DNA from 2 places in the Halalkalibacillus sediminis genome. Region 1 is predicted to be linked to the other one. Evidence: predicted binding sites of a transcription regulator. Region 1 holds the regulator's gene; the other holds the start of a gene.
The links. Region 1 encodes CtsR, which represses protease genes until heat stress. Its sites were predicted from a motif close to ATGGTCAATAAAGGTCAAACA; they were not measured.
Positions count from the first base shown of each region.

Region 2: a site for CtsR is predicted at 1,774-1,794, ahead of clpP (ATP-dependent Clp endopeptidase proteolytic subunit ClpP). Genes of this name have one in related genera too.

Region 1 is NZ_PJNH01000005.1:78,823-83,238, reverse strand. Features, by position in the region: partial or broken rRNA gene rrf (5S ribosomal RNA) at 1-47, shown strand, start outside; gene CEY16_RS14810 (MgtC/SapB family protein) at 238-930, shown strand; gene CEY16_RS14805 (CtsR family transcriptional regulator) at 1,203-1,667, shown strand; gene CEY16_RS14800 (protein-arginine kinase activator protein McsA) at 1,683-2,225, shown strand; gene CEY16_RS14795 (protein-arginine kinase McsB) at 2,225-3,289, shown strand; gene CEY16_RS14790 (ATP-dependent Clp protease ATP-binding subunit) at 3,309-4,416, shown strand, end outside.
Region 2 is NZ_PJNH01000002.1:553,980-558,395, forward strand. Features, by position in the region: gene whiA (DNA-binding protein WhiA) at 1-130, shown strand, start outside; gene CEY16_RS08870 (HPr family phosphocarrier protein) at 234-488, shown strand; gene CEY16_RS08875 (dihydrofolate reductase family protein) at 563-1,099, shown strand; gene clpP (ATP-dependent Clp endopeptidase proteolytic subunit ClpP) at 1,139-1,717, opposite strand; tRNA gene CEY16_RS08885 (tRNA-Arg) at 1,959-2,030, shown strand; gene CEY16_RS08890 (hypothetical protein) at 2,142-2,501, shown strand; gene CEY16_RS08895 (GGDEF domain-containing protein) at 2,723-3,835, opposite strand; gene CEY16_RS08900 (ATP-binding protein) at 4,333-4,416, shown strand, end outside.

The DNA of each region.
Region 1 (4,416 bases):
GATGGTAGTTGGGGTTCTTCCCCTGTGAGAGTAGGACGCTGCCGGGCAATCGAAACAAGCCAAGAAGACAATATCTTCTTGGCTTTTCTTGTAACGAAATACTGTTTTAACCGGTTATCATAAGATATTTATTTGTATAATTCTAGATAATCTTATAAAATTAATATTTATTGAATAAGAATTATAAGACCTAAAAAATTGATTCAGTACTTAACAAATTAAGGATGGGGAATAGCTATGGAGCTTCTAAAAGAATTTTTAGGGGAAAATTTCGATGTAATGTTGCTTAGGACATTATTGGCTACCTTATTATGTGGATTGATCGGCTTTGAAAGAGAACTGAAAAAGCATTCTGCAGGTTTTAGGACTCATATACTGGTAGGAGTCGGAGCGTGCATTATGATGCTTCTTTCAATTTATGGATTTGAAGCTTATATAACCCAATATGACACGATAAGATTTGATCCGGCCAGAATCCCTTCATATGTTATTAGTGGAATTGGTTTTCTTGGTGCAGGTACTATCATGGTCCATGGGGTAACAATTAGAGGATTAACAACTGCGGCTTCAATATGGACAGTTGCAGGCTTAGGATTAGTAGTGGGAGCAGGAATGTACCCTCTAGCTATTTTAGCAACAATTGTAGTGTTACTAAGTTTAATTTTCCTAAATTCATTTGAAAAACATTTCACTAAAAAGAAGTCAGATAATTTTATTCATCTGATGATCAGAAAAGATGTTCACATTGGGAAAGTGCTTGATATTTTTGATGAATTTGAATTACTTATCAAACGATTAGAGATTGAATCCGAAGGTAATGACCAAAGAAATGTATACCTTGAATTAGAGAAAAATCAGGAATTCAGTAAAAATGATATTTTGGATAGTATTAGTCAATTAGAACATGTAACCTATGTATACGAAAGATAAAAGTCTCCATGAAAATGGAGGCTTTTTTAATTTTCGCTCATTCGAATATATTGTGTAAATGCATTTATTTTCAACTGATGAATACTTGTAGAACCCAGCCATATCAGTCGTTAAGGTTGTTTGAGAACCATCTTTTGAAAAAGTTTTATGTTTGAAGCAAATCCCTTTGCATCACAATAGAAAATGAGTATAATAAAATTATAGTCAAAGATAGTCAAAGTCAAATTAAGATCAAAATAAATTGATTCATTCTAGTGAGGAGGGGGTGCACCTTGCGAAATATTTCTGACATCATAGAGGATTATCTTAAAAAAATCATTCAATCAAGCAATGGAGATGTAATAGAAATAAAGAGAAGTGAAATTGCAGACCAATTTGAATGTGTACCATCTCAAATCAATTATGTTATAAAAACGCGTTTTACAGTGGAAAAAGGGTATATTGTTGAAAGTAAAAGGGGTGGTGGTGGCTATATAAGGATTATCCGCCTAACTCCAAAATCGAAGGCAGAAATTATTGACGAAATGATGTTATTAAGTAATCAACAATTAAGTCAGCAAGCCAGCCTTGACTTAATTGAAAGGTTGTATGAAGAAGAGTTGCTGACAGCGCGTGAAGCAAGGTTGATGTCCAAAATAATGCATCGTCAAATTTTATCAATACCACTACCTGCTCGGGATGAACTTAGAGCTAAAATTTTCAAAGAATTATTAATGACCATAAAGATTCTAGATTGATTGGGAGGGTCAAGCATGAAATGTCAACGCTGTCAGGAAAATGATGCAGCTGTTCATTACACACAAGTGATTAATGGTGAGAAATCCGAAATCCATTTATGTCAAGATTGCGCTAGTCAGGATGGAAACATGGGTTTACCAAATGGTGGTATGTCGATTCATCAATTTCTGACTGGAATGTTTCCGTTTGATCAAAATCTAAATCAAAAACAAAAAGTACATCCTTCTAGAAGCTTAGTGTGCGACCGCTGCGGTATGTCGTATGAGGAGTTCAGAAGTAAGGGAAAATTCGGATGCAGTAATTGTTACAAGGCATTTGAAGCTTATTTGGACCCTATCTTTAAACGTGTCCACAGTGGCAATACTAAACATGTTGGTAAAGTACCAAAACGTTTAGGAGGAAAGTTACACAAGGAACGAGAATTAAACCAATTGAAAGAGAAACTTCAACAGCTGATTCAACAAGAAGAATTCGAAGAGGCTGCAAAAATACGTGATGAAATCAGAAGTCTTCATGAAGAAATAAACAATCCTCAACAAAAAGGCGGTGATTCATAATGTCGCTTAAGGATTTCATTAATGATGCTATTAGTCCTTGGATGAGTAATGAAGGTGAAGACAATGACATTGTGTTAAGTAGCCGCATTAGATTGGCGCGAAATTTAGAGCAGGTCCCTTTTCCGACTAGTAGTGATAAAGATTCTTTGAATAAAGTATTAGAATACATGGATCAGGAGCTTACAAACCAATCATTTCAGGACTTTAAACAAATGAAGTTGGTGCGTATGTCAGAGCTTGAGCCGGTTGAAAAAAGGGTTTTGGTTGAAAAACATTTAATCAGCCCTAACCTTGCAGAGAACAATGAAACTGGTGCGGCGCTGATTTCTCAAAACGAGCAAGCTTCCATCATGGTGAATGAGGAAGACCATCTAAGAATACAGCTATATTATCCAGGCTTTGAATTGTCTACTGCTCTGAAGACTGCACTGGATCTTGATGACTGGGTCGAAGAAAGAGTGAAATACGCATTTGATGAGTCCAAAGGGTATTTAACAAGTTGTCCTACGAATGTCGGCACAGGTCTAAGAGCTTCAGTCATGATGCATTTACCAGCCTTATCAATGACGAACCAAATGAGTTCGATTGTCCCTGAAATCAACAAATTAGGGTTGGTGGTCAGAGGGATATATGGTGAAGGTAGCGAAGCCCTTGGTCAGTTATATCAAATATCGAATCAAACAACCTTAGGTAAATCAGAAGAGGATATTGTAGAGGATCTACGCAGTGTTGTGAAGCAAGTCATTGCTAGCGAGCGAAAAGCGCGTGAATGGATTCAGAACCAATCGGGTATACAGTTAGAAGACCGTGTTTTCAGATCTTATGGTATTCTTGCAAATAGTCGAGTGATTGAATCAAAAGAAGCCGCTAAATGTTTATCGGATTTACGATTAGGAATAGATTTAGGTTTGATTAAAGAAATACCGAAGAATATTTTGAATGAGCTGATGGTATTGACCCAGCCAGGATTTCTGCAACACTATGCAAAGAAAACATTGACGCCACGCGAGCGAGATGTTTTCCGATCAAATTTAATACGCGAACGACTAAAATTAGAAGGATAATAAAGGGAGGTAATCATAAATGATGTTTGGAAGATTTACTGAGAGAGCTCAAAAAGTATTAGCATTGTCGCAAGAAGAAGCAATTCGACTTAGCCACAACAATATAGGTACTGAACATATTTTATTAGGTTTGATTAAGGAAGGTGAAGGGATTGCTGCGAAGGCGTTGCAATCATTAAATGTCTCTTCTGATCAGATACAGCAAGAGGTTGAGCAACTTATTGGAAAAGGTACGAACACAAGCCAAACCATCCATTACACACCTCGTGCAAAAAAAGTGATTGAGTTGTCTATGGATGAAGCTCGCAAGTTGAATCACTCATTTGTAGGTACTGAACACATACTTCTCGGACTTATCCGTGAAGGTGAAGGCGTAGCTGCAAGAGTATTCAATAACTTAGGCGTTAGCTTGAATAAAGCTCGCCAACAAGTGCTTCAGTTACTAGGAAGCAACGAATCCACTTCAAACCAACGCAATCAGAAACAATCGAATAATGCGAGTACACCAACGTTAGACTCTTTAGCTAGAGACTTAACAGTCGTAGCGCAAGAAGGAAATATTGACCCGGTTATTGGCAGAAGTAAGGAAATTGAACGAGTAATCCAAGTATTAAGTCGTCGTCGTAAAAATAACCCGGTACTAGTTGGGGAACCTGGTGTAGGTAAAACAGCGATTGCTGAAGGGCTTGCTCAACAAATCGTAAACAATGAAGTTCCTGAGATCTTACGCGATAAGCGTGTAATGACTCTTGATATGGGTACAGTTGTTGCGGGTACTAAATACCGTGGTGAATTCGAAGATCGTCTGAAAAAAGTGATGGAAGAGATTCGCCAAGCAAGAAATATCATTCTTTTCATCGATGAGTTACACACGTTAATTGGTGCAGGTGGCGCTGAAGGTGCAATCGATGCATCGAACATTCTTAAACCTGCACTTGCACGTGGAGATCTTCAGTGTATAGGTGCAACAACGCTTGATGAATATAGAAAATATATTGAAAAAGATGCTGCTCTGGAGCGTCGTTTCCAACCGATCCAAGTTGATGAGCCGACACCTGAAGAGTCAGTGCAAATTTTACAAGGGTTGAGAGACCGTTATGAAGCTCACCACCGAGTGACAATCTCAG
Region 2 (4,416 bases), on a different contig from region 1:
TGTTTCGTTGAAGGAACTTGGTGAGTTATCTACCAACGGGAAAATCAGTAAGTCAGGGATTAACCATCGTTTGAAGAAAATTGATGAGTACGCCGAGAAATTAAGAAAAGGTGAACTCTTGGAAAACTAGTCATCAGGCGTTGTTCAAATGGTTAAAATCATGTATAATGAAGCAAATAAAAACGCTTACAATCTTGTGAAGAAAACCACTTGAATGGAGAGGGGTAGAAGTTTTGGTTGAAAAGGAAATTACGGTTAAACTAGAAACAGGACTGCAAGCCAGACCTGCTGCAAAGTTCGTACAAGAAGCAAATCGATATTCCTCTGATATTTTCTTAGAAAAAGACGGGAAACGTGTAAACGCAAAAAGCATCATGGGTGTTATGAGTTTAGCAATCGGCTCCAATGAAGTAGTTGCGATCAGCACAGAAGGACCTGATGAAGATCAGGCGCTAGAATCTTTAATTACTTTAGTTGAAAGTGAATAATTGTGAGTTAATGTGCACGGACTAATCAGGGCCGTGCGCATTTTTTAATCCAAAATAAGTGGGAGGGATTTGACTTGGACTCTAACAGAAAAGTCATTTTGTTCATTGCTACAAGTTTGGATGGGTTTATTGCTGACCCTGATGGTGGAATCGAGTGGTTACAAAAAGCAGAAAGTGTTGGTAATGGTGATAATGGATTTGGAAGGTTTTACGATACTGTGGATACCCTTTTCATGGGAAGAAAAACGTACGATCATCTTATGACTTTAGTCGATGAATTTCCTCACCAAGATAAAGAAGCTTATGTATTTACACGATCCGATCGAAGTACGGAAGAGCATGTGAACTTTGTGGATCAAGATATGCCTACCTTTGTTCAAAACTTGAAGCAACAAGAAGGAAAGAATTTGTGGTTGGTGGGAGGCGCGGATTTGACTGATGAGTTCATGCAGAATCAGTTGATTGACGAGATGATCATTACGATAATCCCGGTGGTCTTAGGAAAAGGAATCCCGCTGTTCAAATCAACGGACTTTTCATATGACTTGGAGTTACATTACACGGAACGGTTCGGTGACTTCATGCAACTTCACTATAAAGTAAAAAAATAGACTACCGATCAATTCGGTAGTCTATTTATGTGCTTTCAATTATTTTTGCATTACATCGTCAACTAAGCCATATTCTTTCGCTTGTTCAGCAGTCATGAAGTTGTCACGATCTGTATCGCGCTCAATGATTTCCATTGGTTGACCTGTGCGTTCGGAAAGAATTTTATTCAATTTCTCGCGCATTTCAACAATGCGTTTCGCATGGATTTGAATGTCACTAGCTTGACCTTGCGTACCACCTAATGGTTGGTGAATCATTACTTCACTGTTTGGTAGTGCGTAACGTTTTCCTGGTTCACCCGCTGCAAGTAGGAAAGATCCCATAGATGCAGCCATACCAACACAAATAGTTGATACATTAGGTTTAATGAACTGCATAGTGTCGTAAATAGCCATTCCAGCTGTAATCGATCCACCTGGTGAATTGATGTATAGTGAAATGTCTTTATCCGGATCATCTGCAGCTAAGAATAACATCTGAGCAACGATGGAATTTGCCACATTGTCGTCTACAGGGCCTCCAAGCATGATGATACGGTCTTTAAGTAAGCGAGAATAAATATCGTAAGCACGTTCTCCGCGGTTTGTCTGTTCAATGACTGTAGGTATTAAGTTCATAAAAAATATGCCTCCCTTATTCCTTATCTTTGATTTAACATCTTTATCTTACTTGATTGGTCAATAAAGGTCAAACAAAATGTTCACCTTTTACTATATGCACCTTTAACAATTTTCCCAACATCAAAAGCAAATAAACGTAGCAATTACTACAACATTATCATATGTCAGTGAAAATCAGAAAAGACGAGCTTGAATTATATTTGTAGAAAACGTATAATTACTATTGCGATTTAAACACGCCCTCGTGGTGTAATGGATAACACGCAAGATTCCGGTTCTTGTAATGAAGGTTCGACTCCTTCCGAGGGCATACATAGGTGTTTGAAGGTCACTTTTAAAACCTTTAGAATCTCCCTAATCCCTTTAATATCAAGGGTTGGGGAGATTTCTTATTTTTCGAGTCTACGGAGGAGGTTATACGATGGGGTACATATTATTAATCATTAACACAATAATCATTATATTTTCCTATTGGTTTGTGACGGGGGGATATGACTATTTATGGGATTTTAATTCAACATTAGAGGAAATTATGTTAGCCATAATTTTTTTGGCTGTCATTTATTTGGTGTTTTGGGGTATGGTTGGTGTAATAAAAAAAAGAGCCCCACACTTGTTCAAAAACACACTGGTTTGGTTGGCAGTAACTCCTAATATTATTGTTGCAATTCTATTATTTGTGAACGCCTACTATACATCGCTGGGGGTATATTCAGCTTTTTTGGGACTAACTGTTTTAGTTTCTGTGGTAGTAATCCCTACATTGATTAATAAAATCTAAAAGCATCAATTTTTACCCCCACGATTTGAAGGTGGCCTGTTGCTTTTCCGACTGACAAGATGTGTTAGTGTCGACGTTGGTCACAGGACGTGACCGAACCAAGTCGACCCGCAGGAGTCTCGCGTTTTTTCTATATCAATGATAAATACAACAATGAGCTTTAACAGAGCCTTTCTTATAAATAACATTGTTTGCGAAGGGGGCATGTCCGTTTAGAGAAGTTATACTTTAATGTACTCTTCACTTTCTTTAGATGAGAAGGAAACTTTGTTTCTACCCGTTTGTTTTGCTCTATATAACGCTTGATCTGCCTCTTCTATAAGCATTGAGGGTCTTTCGGTTGTTTCGTTGTAGCTGGCTACCCCTATAGAAACTGTGATTGAAATGGCTTGACCTGTAGTCAATTCAAATGAATAATTTTTGACTGCTGATCGAATTTTTTCGCTTAAATCTGAGGCTCTTTTTAAGGGACAATCTAAGAGAATGATTGTGAATTCTTCTCCACCATTTCGACTAACGATATCATATGGTCGAACAGTATTTTTTAAGATTTTACTCAAATTGATAAGTACTTGGTCGCCCTCTTTATGTCCATAAGTATCGTTCACTTTCTTGAAATGATCGATATCAATATATAATAGGGAGAGGCTCTCACCTTTTTCCTCTGCTTGAGTACTAATAACGTTAAACGTTTCATCAAACCTCCGGACGTTATGAAGTCCTGTTAATCCATCAGTAGCTGCCTCAGATTTGTATTTATACAAAAGCCTGTGGCTTCTCCGGACAAACTCGACCGTGTAGAATGAAACAAAACCAGCAAAGTATGAAATGATCCAGTAAGAGACAATCAAAACGAACAATCGATCAAAATTGGGTAATAGGTAAGAAATAAAAGCTGCAAATATAATATTGGAAGCTGTTATTGATAGAAAGATCTTTTTCTTCTTAGATAAAGAAAGTCTTATGATTAACAGTGTTGCAGCAGTAATAAGTATGATTAAAGCAAAAGCAAAAAAAGCAGACATAGTAAACCCTATTAAAAAACGCCCCAAAATAATGCAAGTCATCGTGATAATTGCTGGGATGGCGCCACCATAATAAGTTACCATAATAACGGGGATATGGCGTAAGTCGATGAACGTCTGGTTAATTTCAATACTATATAGCATGAGAATGTTGCTTAAAATACCTCCAAGCATACCCACTATAAATTTACTTCTCAATGGTGAAGTAAGGGTCAAGGGTGTAGAAGAGGTTGATTGAGTATATAAAAATATTGCTGAAATCAAAATTGCGAAATTAGATAAAAGCTCTTTAAGTATTATGTGAATCACCTTTATTCAGTTAAAACTTTTGTTTAATAATATAAGCTACCAAAATGAAATGTTTGTTTTATTGTAAACAGAGTAATGAACAATAAAATGACTAGTTACATATTATACAATTTTAAGAGAGGGTCAAACGTTAACAGTTTGAACATTTAGTGACTTAAAGATAGAAAGCATTACAACTATGTTTGCTAAGTGATCGCAACCACATGAAGAACATCAATATACAGAGGGGTTGCATTAGAATAATGAAAAAATGCCGCTTAATATGATAGTATTTGTAGCTGAATCATATAAAAGGTTGATTATCTGAGTAAATCGAATTAATAATAGTGGTGATTATTCATGCAAAATCATTCAATGACTGATATACTTCAAAGGTAAGAAAAAAGAACTATCTTAAATGTACTAAAATAGGCTATGTTGAATAGTTTTAATTATCAGCACATTGGGTACAATTTTTAAGACTAACTAAAATACTTACTAATGAGGTATATACTTAAATGTTAAAAAAACGCATGTACATGTTGCAGGACCTGCCAGATTTCAAGATCGTAAGAAAAGATTTGAATCCAAAGCTTGTTCAA